3 regions of the Streptomyces sp. NPDC058257 genome follow, and region 3 is predicted to be linked to each of the others. Evidence: riboswitches for the same ligand, from Rfam matches in the RefSeq annotation. Region 3 holds a riboswitch; each other region holds the start of a gene.

Region 1 (6,261 bases), on a different contig from region 3:
CCGTTCAGCGACGAGGTGACGCGGCAGACGGGACGGCGCCCCGTGATCTGCACGACCGCCAGGTGGTGGAACAAGCGGACGGGCGGCAGCCGCGCCTTCGCGGCGCATCACGCGCTGTGGCTCGCGCGCTGGTCGTCGGCCTCGGGGTCGCTGCCCAGGGGCTGGTCGTATCTGACCTTCCGGCAGCACGACAACGGCGGCAGGCTGCCGGGTGATCAGAATCTCTTCAACGGCTCGACGATCCCGCTGAAGAGGTCCGCCCCGAGGGTGGCCACGCACTGCCGGACACCCTCGGAAGCCCGCATTCCAGGCCTCTGGAGGCTCACGTTCCAGGCCTCGCGACGCCACTCCGGGCGATCCTCGTCAGGGCCACGACAGAACCGGATTGGCAGCGCCCCGAATTGGGTCACCGCACGGCCCGACCCAGTTCACTTTCCGTTCACTCAGCTTGCCTACGTTCCACTTGCCACTGACGTCCAACAGAAGCCTGGGTAAATGGAACACATCACGCTTCTCCTCGGGATCGTGATCGTTACCGCTCTCGTGTTCGACTTCACGAACGGTTTCCACGACACGGCCAACGCGATGGCGACCACCATCTCGACTGGCGCTCTCAAGCCCAAGACGGCGGTGGCCATGTCCGCCGTGCTGAACCTCGTCGGCGCTTTCCTGTCGGTCGAAGTCGCCAAGACGATCTCTGGCGGCATCGTCAACGAGGACGGACTGAAGACAGAGGTGATCTTCGCCGCCCTGGTGGGCGCGATCCTCTGGAATCTCCTGACCTGGCTGGTGGGCCTGCCCTCCAGTTCCTCCCACGCGCTCTTCGGCGGCCTCATCGGCGCCGCGGTCATGTCAATGGGCTGGTCGTCGATCAACGGCGGCACCGTCGTCACCAAGATCCTGCTCCCCGCGATCGCCGCGCCCCTCGTCGCCGGCATCGCGGCGACGCTGGCCACGCGCCTGACGTACCGCATCGGGCGCAACACCGACACCAAGGCGACCGCCAAGGGCTACCGCACCGGTCAGATCGCCTCCGCGGGCCTCGTCTCGCTGGCGCACGGCACGAACGACGCGCAGAAGACGATGGGCATCATCACGCTCGCCCTGATCACCGGCGGCGTCCTGAACCCGGGCGCCAACCCCCCGATGTGGGTCATCGTCTCGGCCGGCATCGCCATCGCCCTCGGCACCTACCTCGGTGGCTGGCGCATCATCCGCACGATGGGCAAGGGTCTGACGGACCTCGCGCCGCAGCAGGGCTTCGCCGCCCAGACCAGCGCCGCGACCGCGATCCTGGCCTCCTCGCACATCGGCTTCTCGCTCTCCACCACCCAGGTCTGCTCGGGCGCCGTGATGGGCGCGGGCCTCGGCCGCAAGGGCGGTGTGGTCCGCTGGTCCACGGCGACGCGCATGTTCGTCGCCTGGGGCCTCACGCTCCCGGCCGCCGGTCTGGTCGGCGCGGGCGCCGAGTTCCTCACCAAGCAGGGTCCCTGGGGCGTCGCGGCGACCGCCGCGCTCCTGGTGACCGGCGCCGCCGTCATCTGGGCGCTGTCCCGGCGCGACGCCGTCGACCACACGAACGTCGCCGACGACGAGATCGGCGGCTCTCCGGCCGCCGAGCCCGCCGGTGTCGTGACCACCGCGATCGCCGCCGTCACGCCGCCGCCCACCGGCTCGGCCGTGACGACCTCGGACGTCGACCTCGTCAAGGCCACCATCCCGGCCCCGCCCCCGACCGGCACCGTGGCGGACCCCGCCCGGCCCGCCACGGTGTAAGGACAAGTCAGCATGAACATCGACTGGGCAGCTCTCGGCTCCGTGTTCGGAGTCAGCCTCGCGGTGACGGTGGCCCTGGTGGGCCTGTTCACCCTCGGCATCGTCGGCCTCTCCAAGCGCGAGGCGGCGACGTCCGGCGCCACTTCGACCGCTGCCACCGCGGGCGGGCCCCCGGTGGCGGCGCGCACGGGCGCGTACGTGTGCTTCGCGCTCTGCGCGGCGGCGGTGGCGTACGGGATCTATCTGATCGTCGCCTGACGATCGCAGCTCCGGGTGGGGCGCGGGACGCTTCGGCGTCCCGCACCCCACCTCTGTCTGTGGGCCTCGGCACACTCTCCCGCCCCAGGTCAACGGCAAGTTGACGGGCGTTCGCGGGCGTGGTGGACTGCCGGAGCCATTACGGCGGCAGAAGAGGAAGCCGGTGCGAATCCGGCGCGGTCCCGCCACTGTCATCGAGGAGACGACTCCTCGGAAGCCAGGAACTCTCGCCGCCGATCTCGTCGAATCAGGGCGCGGACACCCTGAGTGAGGACATATCGCCATGTGCGGCCGCCCGTTGCCGGTCTCTGTGCCCCTGCCTGTCCAGGCCGGGCCCCTCGCTCCCCTCCGCGCCACGGCCGGCTGAAGCCATGCGTGCCGATCGCGACTTCGCGTACGGCGCCGCCGCCGGCCTCCTCGGTGATCTGTTCCTCGGCGATCCTCGCCGCGGGCATCCGGTCGCCGCGTTCGGCCGGGCCGCGGGAGCCGTCGAGCGTGTGCTGTGGCGTGACCACCGCGGGTGGGGCGCCCTGCATGCCGTGGTGTGCGCCGGGGGCGCGGCCGGTGCCGCCGCCCTCGTCTCTTCCCTTGTACGTGACTCACGCCCCGCATCCCTCGCGCTGACCGCCGCCACCACCTGGGCCGTGGTCGGCGGGACCTCCCTTGGCCGCGAGGCGCGGGCCGTCGGCGGTGCGCTCGCCGCCGGGGACATCGAGGTGGCCAGGGAGCGCCTTCCGCATCTGTGCGGGCGGGATCCGCAGGCGCTCGACGCCGATGGCATCGCGCGGGCCGTGGTCGAGTCCGTCGCCGAGAACACGTCCGACGCGGTCGTCGGCGCCCTGGTGTGGGGCGCGCTCGGCGGGGTTCCCGGGCTTGTCGCCTTCCGGGCCGTGAACACGCTCGACGCCATGGTCGGGCACAAGTCGGTGAAGTACCGGAGGTACGGGTGGGCCTCCGCGCGGCTCGACGACGTTCTGGGGTGGCCCGGGGCCCGGCTCACCGCGGTGCTCGCGGCTGCCGCCGGTGACGCACCACGAGGAGCCCTGAAGGCCTGGCACGCGGACGCGGGCAAGCATCCGAGCCCCAACGCGGGGCCCGTCGAGACCGCCTTCGCGGGGGCGTTGGGGGTACGGCTCGGGGGGACCCTCTCGTACGGAGGCCGGGTCGAGCACCGGCCTGTCCTGAACGGGGACGGGCGGGACGTCGAAGTCGCCGACATCGAGCGGGCCGTGAAGCTTTCGCGACGGGTGGGGCTGCTTGCCCTGGGGGTCGCGGCCGTGGTGAGCACTATGCGGAAAGGCAGGGCCTGATGAGTGGTGGGCTGCTCGTTGCCGGGACCACGTCCGACGCGGGGAAGAGCGTGATCACCGCCGGGATCTGCCGGTGGCTGGCCCGCGAGGGCGTCTCCGTCGCGCCCTTCAAGGCGCAGAACATGTCCCTCAACTCCTTCGTCACACGCGAAGGCGCCGAGATCGGGCGGGCCCAGGCCATGCAGGCGCAGGCCGCCCGGGTCGAGCCGAGCGCGCTGATGAACCCCGTGCTGCTCAAGCCGGGCAGTGACCGCAGCAGCCAGGTCGTCCTCATGGGGAAGCCCGTGGGCGAGATGAGCGCGCGCGGGTTCTTCGGGGGGTCCGGGGGGTCGTCCCCCGGGGGAGGACTGCACGGTGGGCGCCAGGAACAGCTGCTCTCCACCGTCGTGGGATGCCTCGAAGAACTTCGGGGCAGCTATGACGCCGTGATCTGCGAAGGCGCGGGCAGTCCGGCCGAGATCAATCTGCGGCGTACGGACATCGTGAACATGGGGATCGCGCGGGCCGCCCGCTTCCCGGTCGTCGTGGTCGGCGACATCGACCGCGGCGGCGTCTTCGCCTCGTTCTTCGGTACGACCGCGCTACTCAGCGCCGAGGACCAGGAACTGGTCGCCGGTTATCTCGTCAACAAGTTCCGGGGCGACGTCTCGCTGCTCGAACCCGGGCTCGACATGCTGCACGGGCTCACCGGGCGGCGCACGTTCGGTGTGCTGCCCTTCCAGCACGGCCTCGGCATCGACGAGGAGGACGGCCTTCGGGTGTCCCTGCGGGGCGCCGTGCGGGAGTCCGTCGTCGCTCCCCCGGTCGGTGAGGACGTGCTGCGGGTCGCCGTCTGTGCCCTGCCGCTGATGTCGAACTTCACGGACGTGGACGCCCTGGCCGCCGAACCCGGCGTCGTGGTGCGGTTCGTGGACCGCGCCGACGAGCTGGTCGACGCCGATCTCGTGGTCGTACCGGGGACGCGCGGCACCGTCCGCGCCCTTCAGTGGCTGCGCGAGCGCGGTCTCGCGGACGCCATCGCGCGGCGCGCTGCCGAGGGGCGGCCCGTGCTCGGGATCTGCGGGGGCTTCCAGGTGCTCGGCGAGCACATCGAGGACGACGTCGAGTCGCGGGCAGGGGCCGTGGACGGGCTCGGCCTGCTGCCCGTGCGGGTGCGGTTCGCGCGCGAGAAGACCCTCGCGCGGCCGGTAGGTGAGGCGCTCGGCGAACCCGTCGAGGGGTACGAGATCCATCACGGCGTCGCCGAAGTCCTGGGCGGAGAGGCCTTCTTGGACGGCTGCCGCGTCGGCGAGGTGTGGGGCACGCACTGGCACGGCTCGCTGGAGAGCGACGCGTTCCGGCGCCGCTTCCTGGCCGAGGTCGCCCGCGCCGCCGGACGCCGCTTCGTGCCCGCGCCCGACACCAGCTTCGCCGCACTGCGCGAGGAGCAGCTCGACCTGCTCGGCGACCTGATCGAGCAGCATGCGGACACGGACGCGCTGCTCCGCCTGATCGAGACCGGCGCCCCGTCCGGCCTCCCCTTCATCGCACCCGGGGCGCCCGCACGACCGGCGGAGGGGGACGGGTGAGAGCCGCCGCCCCCTGCCCCGCCCTGAACCACGTAATGGAGGCCTTGTGAGTACCCCCTATCCGTTCACCGCCCTCGTCGGGCAGGACGACCTGCGGCTCGCCCTGCTGCTCAACGCCGTCTCGCCCGCCGTCGGCGGTGTGCTCGTGCGCGGGGAGAAGGGCACTGCCAAGTCCACCGCCGTGCGAGCCCTTTCGGCGTTGCTGCCGCAGGTGCCCGTCGTCGCCGGATGCCGCTTCTCCTGTGACCCGGCCGCCCCCGACCCCGCCTGCCCCGACGGTCCGCACGACGTCGGCGGCGCTTCGGTGCGGGACGCGCGGATGGTCGAACTGCCCGTAGGGGCCTCCGAGGACCGCCTCGTAGGGGCTCTCGACATCGAGCGGGCGCTCGCCGAGGGCGTGAAGGCCTTCGAGCCGGGTCTTCTCGCCGACGCCCACCGCGGCATCCTCTACGTCGACGAAGTCAACCTGCTGCACGACCACTTGGTCGACCTGCTGCTCGACGCGGCCGCCATGGGCGCCTCCTACGTCGAGCGCGAGGGCGTGTCCGTCCGGCATGCCGCGCGGTTCCTGCTCGTAGGCACCATGAACCCCGAAGAGGGCGAACTGCGCCCGCAGTTGCTCGACCGGTTCGGGCTCACCGTCGAGGTCGCCGCGTCGCGCGAGACCGATCAGCGGGTCGAGGTGGTGCGCCGACGGCTCGCGTACGACGACGACACGGAAGGGTTCGCCGCCCGGTGGCACGAGGACGAGTCCGCGCTGCGGGACCGGATCGTCGCGGCACGTGCGCTGCTTCCCCACGTGCGGCTCGGGGACGGCGCGTTGCGCCAGATCGCCGCGACCTGCGCGGCCTTCGAGGTCGACGGCATGCGGGCCGACATCGTGATGGCGCGTACGGCGACGGCTCTGGCCGCCTGGGCGGGGCGCGAGGACGTGCTCGCGGAGGACGTACGGCAGGCCGCTCTTCTCGCGCTTCCGCACCGGCGCCGTCGCAACCCCTTCGACGCGCCGGGCCTCGACGAGGACAAGCTGGACGACACGCTGGAGCAGAACGGCGACGACGACAACGACGGGGACGACGGGGGCGACGACCCCGAGCCCGACGGCGACGGTCCCGGTGGGGGCGGACAGCCGCCCCAGGAGGGGCCCGACGCCCCGGCGCCCGACGCACATGACGCCCCCGCCTCCGACACCGACGCCGGAACCGGGCAGGACCAGGACGACGACGCGTCCCCCGCGCGGGCTCCCGCGGCCGGTGGTGGCGGCGGTGAACAGCGGCCCGTGCAGGCCTCCGAGCCGTTCCGTACGAAGATGCTGAGCGTCCCCGGCCTCGGTGAGGGTGCCGCGGGGC
Region 2 (6,261 bases), on a different contig from region 3:
GCGGTACGTCGTGTTGTCCGCGTCGAAGACGGCGTACGCGCCCTTGTGCTCGTTCTTCGCGATGACCTTGCCCAGCTTCTTCGCGACCGGCTCGGGCCAGTGCTTCAGCTCGGCCGTGGCCTTGGAGGTCTTCGCGGCGGTTCTCGCCGAGGCGTCCGCGGCCGTCGCGTCCGTGCTCGGCCAGAGAGCCGTGCCCGCGAGAACGGCCGCGGTGAGCGCGCCCGCCGTGCCGAGTACGGCCAGCTTTTCCTTTGCCTTTACTGCCATGGTTCTGTGCCCCCTGAGAGCGGTCTGCGCCCCGTCCGGAGCGGCGGGTCATCGTATGGGGTGGGGCAGCGGATTCCCATGATCGACATCACCGGACGGAACGGGCATGGGTCGGCCGTGGGCGGGTAGTGACGTAGTGGCATCGGACACCTGCCGGGCCGCTCGGGCTTGCTCAGGTGCGCTCCGGCCCGCTCGCGGGCCTGCTTCCCAGCGGCGCTCATCGCATACTGGTGTGCATGGAGACCGTCTCCCGCGAGTTCGTGCGGGCCGCTCCGCGGCTCGACGGCATGGTCGTGTCCGCCGTCGGCTACCGCACGGCGGGTGAGCGGCCCGGCCTGCACCGCGGCCTGCCGTCCCCGTATCTGACGCTGATCTTCTCGCTGGACGGCCCCGTCGCCACCGGCCTCAGCCCCGAGCAGGCGGTCGGCCCCGATGCCATCCGCACGGACATCGTCCTGGGCGGCCTGCACCAGTCCCCGGCGTACGTCGTGCGGCCCGAGCACGAGGCGGGCATCCAGCTCGCCGTGCATCCGCTCGCCGCCCGCGCCCTGTTCGGCGTACCGGCCTCGGAGCTGACCGGTGGCCTGGTGACGTCCGGCGCGCAGGTGATGGGGCGCCGCGCCGTCGACGTACGGGAGCTGCTGTGCGAGCAGGGTGGGTGGGAGGAGCGATTCGCCTCCCTGTCCGGCTACCTGAGGCAGCGCGTGGCCGACGCCGACGCGGACGCAGCCGTACGGCCCGAGGTCGCCGAGGCCTGGGCCTGGCTGGCCCGGCACCGGGGCGTCGGCACCCTGCGCGGCCTCTCCCGGCACGTGGCGCTCAGTGAACGCCGCCTGACCACGCTCTTCCGTGCCGAGACGGGCCTGAGCCCCAAGCAGGCGGGCCGTCTGATGCGCTTCCAGCGCGCCCGCGACGCCGTCGTACGCCCTGTCGCCTCGGGCGGCGCCCCCGACCTGGCCCGAGTCGCCGCCGACTGCGGCTATTACGACCACTCCCACCTGGTACGGGACTTCCGGCAGTACACCGGGGTGAGCCCCAGCGGCTGGCTGGCCGAAGAGTGCCGGAATATCCAAGCCGGGAGCCATGGCGGGGGCGAAGAGTAGGACTCATGGACACCAACGAGAAGCAGCAGCCCCAGTCCCAGCCCCAGTCCCAGCCCCAGTCCCAGCCCCAGCCCCGGTCCGCCTCCGCTTCGGCCGGGCGTGCCCCCGATGTCTGGCCGTCGCTCCAGGCCAACGACGCCCCCGCCCTGATCGACTTCCTGGTCGGCACGGTCGGCTTCCTGCGCACCGCCGTCTACGAGGACGGCGACCGCGTGGCCCACGCCGAGCTCGACTGGCCCGAGGGCGGCGCCGTGATGCTCGGCTCGTACGACGAGAAGTCGCAGGAATGGTGCCTGAAGCCGGGCACCTTCGGGGCGTACGTCGTCACCGATCACGTGGACGACCTCTACCAGCGGCTCAGCGCCGCCGGAGTGGAGATCATCCGCGAGATCGAGGACCTGCCGTACGGCAGCCGGGAGTTCGCGATCGCCGACCCCGAGGGCAACAAGTGGTCCTTCGGCACCTACCGCGGCGCACCCAGGCCCGACCAGGCGTCCTGACTGCCATTCTGACCAGGCATTCTGACGGGTGTCCTGACCAGGCATTCTGACGGGCGTCCTGGCCTCGCGTGATAGCTTGCGGACGCCAGTCGACCCACACCAGGGCCAGGGAATCCGGTGCGAATCCGGAACTGACGCGCAGCGGTGAGGGGGTACGGGCGGGGCCACGGCCACTGGGCGTCCACGGACGCCTGGGAAGGCGCCCCGTCCGGCCGATCCCCGAGTCCGAAGACCTGCTGGCGCCTTCGCCCGCGCACCGAGCGGCGGAGGTGACGAAGCAGGCCAGGCTCCGCGTATGAGCCGTGAGACTCAAGGGATCGTGTGTCCTCCACAGCCCGTCGTGTACGTATACCCGTCCTCCTCAGTGCGGCTCTGGTCGTCACTCTGACCTCCTGCGGCGGCTCGCCTGCTTCCTCCACCACGGACAAGAAGGCCGACGGCTATCCACTGACCCTGACCTCCTGCGGCAAGAAGGCGGAGATCAAGGCGCCGCCGCAGCGGGCGGTCTCCCTCGACCAGGGCTCCACCGAGATCCTGCTCTCCCTCGGCCTCGCGGACCGCATGGTCGGCACCGGGACCTGGACGGACCCGGTGCTCAAGGGCCTGGAGAAGGACAACGCCAAGGTGCCCCGGATCGCCGACAGCTACCCCTCCTTCGAGAAGGTCCTCGCCAAGGAACCGGACTTCGTCACCGCGTCCTTCCTGGCGACGGTCAGCAAGGGCGGCGTCGCGGACCGCGCCAAGTTCGCCGAACTGGGCGTACCCGCCTACGTCTCACCGTCCGACTGCGCGGGCAAGGACAACAGCGGCGACGGTGACGGCAAGCGGGTCAAGACGCTGACCATGGACACGGTGTACGGCGAGGTGCGGGACCTGGCCAAGGCCTTCGGGGTCGAGAAGCGCGGCGAACGCCTGATCACGGAGCTCAAGGGCCGGGTGGCGAAGGCCACGAAGGAGATCGACGCGTCCGACACGACCCTCCTCTACTGGTTCGCCAACTCCGACGCCCCCTACATCGCGGGCTGCTGCGGAGCGCCGGGCATCATCACCCGCGAGCTCGGCACGGAGAACGTCTTCGACGACACCCGCGAGGAGTGGCCCCAGATCAACTGGGAGACGGTGGCGGACCGCGACCCGGACGTCCTGGTCATCGGCGACCTCACCCGCAAGTCGCAGACGGCCGAGAGCGCGAAGAAGAAGATCGAGTTCCTGGAGTCCAACCCGGTCACCAAGAACCTGACCGCGGTGAAGAAGAAGCGGTACGTGCTGCTGAGCGGCCAGGCCATGAACCCGACGATCCGTACGGTGGACGGCGTGGAGCAAGTCGCCGACGCGTTGCGCGAGTTCGGGCTCGACAAGTGAGGGGCGGCGCCGGTTTCGGCGCCCGTGCCCGTTCCCGTTCCCGTGCCCGTTCCGGTGTCGGTGCCCGTTCCGGTGTCGGTGTCGGTGTCGGTGTCGGTGTCGGTGTCGGCGCTGGCGTCGGTTCCCGTGTCGGCGTCGCGGGCGGTGTGCGCCGCGTCCTGCTCTGGACGTCGGGATTCGCCGCCCTCGCCCTCTCCGTGGCGGTGGCCGTCACGATCGGCCCCGCCGACATCTCCGTACCGGACGTGTGGTCGGCGGTGGCGGCCCACCTCGGCTGGGGCGAGGCGACGCTGACGCCGATCCGGGACGGCATCGTCTGGAACCTGCGCATGCCGCGCACGCTTCTCGCGGCGGTCTGCGGCGCGGGCCTCGCGGTGTGCGGAACGGTCCTCCAGTCCCTCCTGCGCAATCCGCTGGCCGACCCCTTCGTGCTCGGTGTCTCCTCGGGCGCTTCCACGGGGGCGGTCGCGATCGTCGTCCTGGGGGTCGGCGGGGGAGTGGTGTCGATCTCAGCGGGGGCTTTCGTGGGGGCCCTCTGCTCGTTCGCCCTCGTCCTGCTGCTCAGCCACACCCTGGGCGGGAGCACCGACAGGGTGGTGCTTTCCGGGGTGGCGGCGATGCAGCTCTTCTCCGCGCTCACTTCCTTCGTGATCCTTACGGCGGGCGACGCGGAGACGACGCGGGGTGTCCTGTTCTGGCTGCTCGGCTCGTTGAGCGGGGTGGGCTGGACGGACGTCTGGCTGTGCGGGGCGGTGCTCGTCGTCGCGCTCGTGATCTGCCTGGCGCATGCCCGCACCCTGGACGCGTTCGTGTTCGGCCAGGACGCGGCGGCGACGCTGGGAGTCCACGTGGCCCGCACCCGCCTCCTGCTGCTCTCCACCACGGCCCTGCTCACGGCGGCGCTGGTCAGCAGCGCGGGTGCCATCGGCTTCGTCGGCCTGGTCCTGCCGCACGCGGCCCGCGCCCTGGTCGGCTCCGGGCACGCGCGGCTGCTCCCGGTCACGGCGCTCGCGGGCGCGGTGTTCCTGGTGTGGGTGGACACGCTTGCGCGTACGGTCCTGGACCCGCAGGAGGTCCCGGTGGGCGTGGTGACGTCCCTGATCGGCGTACCGGCATTCGTCCTGGTCCTCTACCGCACGCGAAGGGCGACGTGACCGACGTGACCGACGTGAGCCACGACATGACCGACGACATGACCGACGACGTCACCGCGGGCGTGACCGAGGACGTGATCACGCACGCCGCTGTCCCCGGCCTGCGAGCCGACCGAGTGACCAGAACGGCGGGCGGCCACCTCATAGTCGACGGAGTGACCCTGGCCCCGCCGCCCGGAGCCACGGTCGGCCTGCTGGGCCCGAACGGCTCGGGCAAGTCCACCCTCCTGCGCATCCTGGCGGGCGTCCTGGCCCCGGCATCGGGAGCGGTCACGCTGGACGGCCGCCCGCTGCGGGACGTGGGCCGCCGCACGGTGGCACGCAGGGTGGCGATGGTGGACCAGGACGCCACCACGCAGGTTGAGTTGTCGGTGGAGGAGGTCGTACGCCTGGGACGCATCCCGCACCGCAGAGCGTGGTCCCCGTCCACGCCCCAGGACGATGAGGCGGTCCACGAGGCCCTGGCCCGCACAGGCCTCGCCGACCGCGCGGGCCAGTCCTGGCACACCCTCTCCGGCGGCGAACGCCAACGGGTCCAGATAGCCAGGGCCCTGGCCCAGGCCCCCCAGGAACTGCTCCTGGACGAACCGACCAACCACCTGGACATCCAGCACCAGCTGGACCTCCTGTCCCTGGTCGCCGACCTCCCTCTGACCAGCGTGATCGCCCTGCACGACCTGAACCTGGCCGCCATGTTCTGCGACCACGTACTGGTCCTGCGCGAAGGCGTGGCCCACGCGGCGGGCACACCGTCCGAGGTGATCACGGAGGAGTTGATCGCCAAGGTGTACGGGGTACGGGCGGTGGTGACGAGGGTGGACGACGGCCCGGACAGCCGCCCGTCGATCCGCTTCCTGAGGGGCTGAGTTCCTCGCCGCTCCTGAGGGGGCGAGTTCCTCGCCGCTCCTGAGGGGGTGAGTTCCTCGCCGCTCCTACGGGGTGAGTTCCTCTCCGCGGCGTCCGCGAGGCCCGTCAGTCGAGCCGCAGACGTTCGGCGAGGCCCGCGGCGGTGAAGGCGACGACGAGTTCGGTGCGGCCCTCGGTGAAGTGGGCCCAGCTGTCGAAGTGGACGGGGACGACCCGGCGCGCGCCGAGGATCTTCGTGGCCTCGGCTGCCTGGGCGCTGTCGAGGACGATCGGTGCGCCGTCGAACAAGAGGGGGAAGCGGGGCGCGCCGGCGAAGAGGACGGCGGTGTCCACGGGGCCGAAGCGCGCGGCCGTCTCCTCGACCGCGGTGAGCGAGGCGTTGTCGCCGCTGACATAGACCGTGGGCAGGCCGTCGCCGGTCAGGACGAAGCCGACGACCTCGCCGGTGAGCGGTTCGACGTCCTCGCGCCTGCCGGGACCGTGCACGGCGGGCACGCCCGTCACGCTCACGTGTCCGCCGCCGGGCCGGTCGAGCGCGACGGACTCCCAGTCGTGCAGTCCCTTCACCTTGTCCCCGAGGCTGTCGTGCAGGCGGCGTCCGCCACCGGGCGTGGTGAGGGTGAGCGGTACGTCGGCGAGCAGGGCGCGGCCGGAGACATCGAGGTTGTCGGGGTGCTCGTCGTGCGAAAGCAGGACCACGTCGACGGGGCCGAGAGCGGAGAGGGGGGCCGAAGCGGGCGCGGTCTTGGTCAGGCCGGGGCCGCCCGGGGCCGGGTACTCGCCAGGTGCGTCGAAGGTGGGGTCGGTGAGGAACCTCAGACCGCCGTACTCGAAGAGGGCGGTCGGGCCGCCGAAGACGCGTACGGGGATCTGCTCGTCGTCGGTCGTGCCGGAAGCAGCCATGGAGGACGTGGATGACATGGGGGAGACGCACCTCACGGATGGGAAACAATCTATCCGTGAGAAACGGTAGCTGTCTCTCACGGATGAAGGCAATGCGTACCATGA
Region 3 (6,261 bases):
CGAGAGGCTGATGGAGACCGACCCCGACCAGGCGAAAGCACTGATGCGGGAGGCGCGAGCGGGCGCCACCACCTCACTGGCCGAACTGCGCGAACTGGTCAAGGGAATCAACCCGCCGGTGCTCAACGACCGCGGGCTCGTCGACGCCGTTCGCGCGCTTGCCCTGGACAGTCCGCTCGAAGCGACCGTCAGCGCCGACGTTCAGCTGCGCCTGGACCCACCGATCGAGTCCGCCGCGTACTTCGGCATCGCCGAACTGCTGACCAACGCGGTCAAGCACGCTCATGCCACCCGGGCACAGATCACCGTCGCGCGGGACGACGCAGGCCTCGTCGTCGACGTCGAGGACAACGGAAGGGGCGGCGCGAGCATGCGAGCCGGTGGGGGACTCGACGGGCTGCGCCGCCGTCTCGCGGCCTTCGACGGCGCTCTGGAGATCACCAGCCCGGCAGGGGGCCCGACCCGGGTGAGGATGATGGTGCCATGCGAATCGTAGTAGCCGAGGACCTCTACCTTCTGCGCGACGGAATGGTCCGCCTCATCGAAGCGTGCGGGCACGAGGTGGTGGCGACGGCGGCAACCGGGCCCGAGACGCTCGACGCGCTGCTGACCTGGCGCCCGGACGTCGCCGTCGTCGACGTCCGCATGCCGCCGACCCAGACGGACGAGGGCCTTCGGGCGGCTCTCGCCGCCCGCCGCGAACGGCCCGGCCTTCCGGTCCTGGTTCTCTCCCAGTACGTCGAACAGCTCTATGCCCGCGAGCTGTTGGCCGACGGCACGGGTGGCATCGGCTACTTCCTCAAGGAGAGCGTGTTCGACGCCGACCAGTTCATCGACGCCCTGGAGCGCGTCGCCTCCGGCGGAACCGCCATGGACCCGGCCGTCATCGCGAAACTGCTGTCCAGCGGGTCATCGAACCGGCGACTTGAACGGCTCACCGAACGCGAACACTCCGTGCTCGCTCTCATGGCCGAAGGCTTGTCCAATCAGGCCATCGCGCGTCGGCTCTTCCTGAGTGACAGCGCCATCAGCAAGTACACCACCTCCCTCTTCGGGAAACTCGGCATCACCGATGACGACAACAACAACCGTCGCGTCCTCGCCGTCCTGACCTATCTGAACAACCCCTGATGTCTGAACAACCCTTGATATCTGAACAACCCCTGACGTGGGCTCCTCAGGCGTAGAAGCGGGACAGGCTCCGCAGAACACAGGTCGGCTTGTCGACGCCCCCGATCTCGGTCGTGCCGTCCACGGCGATCTGCCCCCGACGACCGCCGCTGCCGCATCGTCGCCCTCGCCCCGCTAGGTCCGGAGGAGCGCGAGACGTTGCATGTGCTGTTGTCGCGGGCGGCTCGTACGGATGGGGCTAGGGCGCCCAGCGGCGCGGGCCCGTGTGATCGCGGTGCGGCGCGACTCCGGGAGCTCGGCCGGACCGGGTGCATCGTGCCCGGTGCTCCAGAGCTGGATCGGGGCGGCCATCCCCCTCGAACGGCCGCCCCGACTGGTGCGTTCGGGTCAGGAACCCGTGGGCAGCTCCGCCCTCACCTCGCGTGCCGCCGCGACCAGGTTCTCCAGGGAGGCCTTGGTCTCGGGCCAGCCGCGGGTCTTGAGGCCGCAGTCGGGGTTCACCCACAGGCGCTCTGCGGGGATGGCCTCAAGACCCTTGCGCAGCAGGGCCGCTGCCTCCTCTGCGCTGGGGACGCGCGGGGAGTGGATGTCGTAGACGCCGGGGCCCGCCTCGCGCGGGTAGCCGTGCGCGGCGAGTTCGCGGGCCACCTGCATGTGCGAGCGGGCGGCTTCCAGGCTGATGACGTCGGCGTCGAGGTCGTCGATGGCCTGGACGATGTCGCCGAACTCGGCGTAGCACATGTGCGTGTGGATCTGGGTGTCCGGGCGTACGCCGCTGGTGGTGAGGCGGAACGACTCGGTGGCCCAGTCCAGGTAGGCGGGACGGTCGGTGGCGCGCAGCGGCAGCGTCTCGCGCAGCGCGGGCTCATCGACCTGGATTACCGAAGTGCCCGCCGTCTCAAGGTCGTTGACCTCGTCGCGCAGGGCGAGGGCGACCTGGCGCGCCGTGTCGCCCAGCGGCTGGTCGTCGCGGACGAAGGACCAGGCGAGCATGGTGACCGGGCCGGTGAGCATGCCCTTGACGGGGCGGTCGGTGAGGGAGTTGGCGTAGGAGGTCCAGCGCACCGTCATCGGTTCGGGCCGCGAGATGTCGCCCGCCAGGACCGGCGGTCGCACATAGCGGGTGCCGTACGACTGGACCCAGCCGTGCTGAGTGGCGAGGTAGCCGGTGAGCTGCTCGGCGAAGTACTGCACCATGTCGTTGCGTTCCGGCTCACCGTGCACCAGGACGTCGATACCCGCCTTCTCCTGGAAGGCGAGCACCTCGCGGATCTCGTTCCTGATGCGTTCCTCGTAACCGGCCGTGTCGATGCGTCCGGCACGCAGGTCGGCCCGGGCTGTGCGCAGTTCGGTGGTCTGGGGGAAGGACCCGATGGTGGTCGTGGGCAGTTGGGGGAGGCCCAGGCGGGTCCGCTGGGCCGCCGCACGCTCCGGGTAGGCGTGCGCGCGACGGGCATCGGCGCCTGTGACGGCGGCGACGCGGGAGCGTACGGCTGGATCGTGGGTGAGCGCCGAGCCCGAACGGGACGCCAAGTCGGCGCGATTGGCGGAGAGTTCGGCTGTGATGGCGCCCGTCCCCTGGGCCAGGCCGCGGGCCAGGGTGGCGATCTCGGCTGTCTTCTGGTGCGCGAAGGCCAGCCAGCGGCCGATCTGCGGGTCGATGTCCCGTTCGGCGGTCGAGTCCAGCGGGACGTGGAGGAGGGAGCAGGACGCCGAGACGTCGACCCGGTCGGCGAGACCCAGGAGCGTGCCCAGCGTGGAGAGGGACTTCTCCAGGTCGTTGATCCAGATGTTGCGGCCGTTCACGACGCCCGCGACCAGACGCTTGCCGGGCAGACCGCCGACGGCGGCGAGATCCTCGAGCTGACTGGCCGCGGCCTCGGTGAAGTCGAGGGCGATGCCCTCGACCGGCGCCTTGGCGAGCACGGGCAGCGCCTCGCCGAGTCGGCCGAAGTACGAGGCGACAAGCAGCTTCGGGCGGTCGGTGAGGGCGCCGAGGTCGCGATAGGCGCGGGCGGCGGCGTTGAGCTCGGCCGGGGTACGGTCCTGCACCAGGGCGGGCTCGTCGAGCTGCACCCACTCCGCGCCCGCCGCGCGCAGGTCGGCGATGACCTCGGCGTACACGGGCAGCAGGCGGTCGAGGAGCGTGAGCGGCTCGAAGTCGGCCGCGACGCCGGGCGCGGGCTTGGCGAGCAGCAGATAGGTGACCGGGCCGACGAGGACCGGACGGGCCGCGAGGCCGAGCGCGAGGGCTTCCCCCAGCTCGGTGACCTGCTTGGCGGAGTCGGCGGTGAAGACGGTGTCGGGGCCGAGTTCCGGCACGAGGTAGTGGTAGTTGGTGTCGAACCACTTGGTCATCTCGAGCGGCGCCACGTCCTGGGTACCGCGGGCCATCGCGAAGTAGACGTCGATGGGGCATCCCCCGCTATAGCGAAGCCGAGCGCTTGGGGAAGGGGCGGTGTCGACAGCCTCGCGGTGTCGCTGGGGGACGGCGCCGACCATGACGCTGGTGTCGAGGACGTGGTCGTAGTACGAGAAGTCACCGGTCGGCACCTCATGGATGCCGGCGGCGGCCAGATGCTGCCAGGTGGACCGGCGCAGCTGCGCCGCGGTCTCCCGGAGGGCGTCAGCGGTGACACGGCCCTTCCAGTAGCCCTCGACGGCCTTCTTCAGTTCCCGGTTGGGGCCCTGGCGGGGGTAGCCGTACACGGTGGACCGTGCTGCCGCGGCTGCGGACTTCGGTGTCACGGAAATCTCCTTCGCGAGATGACTCCTTGAGATCCCGGAGACGGGACACGGACGCGAAGGGGTGACGAACCGGGCGGAGCGAACGCGCGCCATCGGCGCGGTGCTGCGGTACTCCACCTGATCTGTACGCCGACCCGCCCACGAGGTCACCGGGATGTCCGCACATGAGGGGTCACGTACGGGCAGCGGGCAGGTCTTCGGACTCGCGGGCACACCTGCCGAGGCAGGTTCCTACTGGCCGTCGCTTCCCGGATCCGCGCTCGGATCCAGTGCGTATGACGGCGGTCGTTCCCACTCACCGCTGCGGGGCAGTCCCGGATTCCCACCGGGTTCCCTCTTGCGACGCGTCTGCCTGGCGGGCAGGGCGAACCAGCTGCACTGGTCAGGCTAAGGGGTGGTCGGCGTCTTGGGCAGTACTGATCACATTCCGGACCGTGAGGTGAGACACGGATCCACGGAGCGGGGGACGTGAGAAGGGGAAGAAGTGCAGCCCGAGGACGCGGTCGGCACGCCGGGGCGCCATGCCCGGACGCATGGCAGGGATGGAGGAGGTGTTGGTGGCCAGGACCGCCTCGGGGTCCTGACGACCTCTTCCAGGGGGGGGCGAAGACCGCCCTCTTCGCGGCGGTGTTCTCGACGACGGCTTCGACGACAAGCTGCGGGCGGTGCCGCCACTGGACCGTGGCCGGCGATCGATGAGAACAGCAGCACCTTCGTGCCCTAACTCCTCGACTCCTCGACCATCGACGTGGCCGACGCGCGCAGCGCTCACGCGGCCGTGACGGCGGCCGGGATGCGGGCCCTGGACGCACCGGGCAGCGAGGCCCTCGCCGTCGCCGAGACCGTCGCGGGGATGTCCCCGCCCGTGGCGATGATGGCGAAGGAAGCCGTGTCCCGGGATTCGAGACGACCCTCGCGGAGGGCGTCCGCTTCGAACGCCGCCTCTTCCACGCCGTGTTCGCGACCGCTGATCAGAAGGAGGGCATGTCCGCTTTCGTCGACAAGCGACCGGCCGGTTTCACGCATTCATGAGGTCTTGGGCCTGAGGTCCGACCAGGGGCGTACGCCCCTGGTCGTGCGCGTCCCCGTGCGCCACAGCCGCGGCCGTCCCGCAAGTTGTCAGGAAACTCGGTCGCGCACTATGGTCACCACGCCTTGGTGAACGGGAAATCCGGTGTGATGCCGGTGCGGCCCTCGCCACTGTGATCGGGAAGTCCGGCTCCAGCCCTCGCGGCAGCCACTGGGTGCGAACGCATCCGGGAAGGCGGAGACCGGTCGGTATGACCCGTCAGCCAGGAGACCGGCCAAGGCGCGTTGTCCATCCACGAGGTGCTGGAGAGGGTCTGCTTAGCCATGCACATAGCCGAGGGTTTCCTCCCACCGGCGCACGCGATCGCCTGGGGCGTAGCGTCCGCGCCGTTCGTCGTCCACGGAGTCCGCTCCCTGACCCGTGAAGTCAAGGAGCACCCCGAGAGCACCCTGCTCCTGGGCGCCTCCGGAGCCTTCACCTTTGTCCTTTCCGCGCTGAAAATCCCTTCCGTCACGGGCAGTTGCTCGCATCCGACGGGCACCGGGCTCGGCGCGATCCTGTTCCGGCCGCCGATCATGGCGGTGCTCGGCACCATCACGCTGCTCTTCCAGGCCCTGCTGCTCGCCCACGGTGGGCTCACCACGCTCGGCGCCAACGTGTTCTCCATGGCGATCGTCGGGCCATGGGCCGGATACGCGGTCTACCGGCTCCTGAAGCGGTACGACGTGCCGCTCATGGTCGCCGTGTTCTTCGGCGCGTTCGTCGCCGACCTCTCCACGTACTGCGTCACCAGCGTCCAGCTGGCCCTGGCGTTCCCGGACCCGAGCAGCGGATTCCTCGGCGCCCTGGGCAAGTTCGGCGGCATCTTCGCCGTCACGCAGATCCCGCTGGCCGTCAGCGAGGGACTCCTCACCGTCCTGGTGATGCGGTTGCTCGTGCAGTCCAGCAAGGGCGAACTCACGCGGCTCGGCGTACTGCTGCAGGGCAAGCAGTCGGCAGCGACCGCGAAGAAGACGGAGACGGGGGCCAGCGCCTGATGAGCCGGAACGCGAAGATCAACATTGTGCTCCTCGTCATCGTCGCCGCGCTCGCGGTCCTGCCGGTGGCCCTCGGCCTCGGCGACGACGAAAAGGAACCGTTCGCAGGGGCGGACGCCCAGGCCGAGACCGCGATCACCGAGATCAAGCCGGACTACGAGCCCTGGTTCTCGCCGCTGTACGAACCCCCTTCCGGGGAGATCGAGTCGGCGCTCTTCGCCCTGCAGGCGGCACTCGGCGCGGGCGTCCTCGCGTACTACTTCGGTCTGCGCAAGGGGCGCCGCCAGGGCGCGGACATCGCACGGGAACAGGAAG

The links. Region 3 has a riboswitch for cobalamin ahead of metE (5-methyltetrahydropteroyltriglutamate--homocysteine S-methyltransferase). Riboswitches for the same ligand answer to the same signal wherever they lie in the genome.
Region 1: linked by a shared signal. The riboswitch ahead of ACFVXC_RS28320 (cobalamin biosynthesis protein) and the one ahead of metE (5-methyltetrahydropteroyltriglutamate--homocysteine S-methyltransferase) in region 3 are both predicted to bind cobalamin.
Region 2: linked by a shared signal. The riboswitch ahead of ACFVXC_RS26815 (ABC transporter substrate-binding protein) and the one ahead of metE (5-methyltetrahydropteroyltriglutamate--homocysteine S-methyltransferase) in region 3 are both predicted to bind cobalamin.

What each region holds. Positions count from the first base shown of each region.
Region 1 is NZ_JBHVXJ010000013.1:172,150-178,410, reverse strand. It holds gene ACFVXC_RS28335 (GH25 family lysozyme) at 1-495, shown strand, start outside; gene ACFVXC_RS28330 (anion permease) at 496-1,776, shown strand; gene ACFVXC_RS28325 (hypothetical protein) at 1,789-2,034, shown strand; cobalamin riboswitch at 2,141-2,284, shown strand; gene ACFVXC_RS28320 (cobalamin biosynthesis protein) at 2,406-3,344, shown strand; gene ACFVXC_RS28315 (cobyric acid synthase) at 3,344-4,912, shown strand; gene ACFVXC_RS28310 (putative cobaltochelatase) at 4,959-6,261, shown strand, end outside.
Region 2 is NZ_JBHVXJ010000012.1:114,464-120,724, forward strand. It holds gene ACFVXC_RS26800 (haloacid dehalogenase-like hydrolase) at 1-267, opposite strand, end outside; gene ACFVXC_RS26805 (helix-turn-helix domain-containing protein) at 504-1,370, shown strand; gene ACFVXC_RS26810 (VOC family protein) at 1,376-1,870, shown strand; cobalamin riboswitch at 1,940-2,126, shown strand; gene ACFVXC_RS26815 (ABC transporter substrate-binding protein) at 2,192-3,232, shown strand; gene ACFVXC_RS26820 (FecCD family ABC transporter permease) at 3,379-4,386, shown strand; gene ACFVXC_RS26825 (ABC transporter ATP-binding protein) at 4,425-5,252, shown strand; gene ACFVXC_RS26830 (MBL fold metallo-hydrolase) at 5,359-6,174, opposite strand.
Region 3 is NZ_JBHVXJ010000007.1:29,531-35,791, forward strand. It holds gene ACFVXC_RS18640 (sensor histidine kinase) at 1-496, shown strand, start outside; gene ACFVXC_RS18645 (LuxR C-terminal-related transcriptional regulator) at 484-1,131, shown strand; gene metE (5-methyltetrahydropteroyltriglutamate--homocysteine S-methyltransferase) at 1,519-3,879, opposite strand; cobalamin riboswitch at 4,050-4,268, opposite strand; gene ACFVXC_RS18655 (hypothetical protein) at 4,262-4,414, opposite strand; partial or broken gene ACFVXC_RS18660 (enoyl-CoA hydratase-related protein) at 4,700-4,911, shown strand; cobalamin riboswitch at 5,005-5,203, shown strand; gene ACFVXC_RS18665 (energy-coupling factor ABC transporter permease) at 5,233-5,946, shown strand; gene ACFVXC_RS18670 (energy-coupling factor ABC transporter substrate-binding protein) at 5,946-6,261, shown strand, end outside.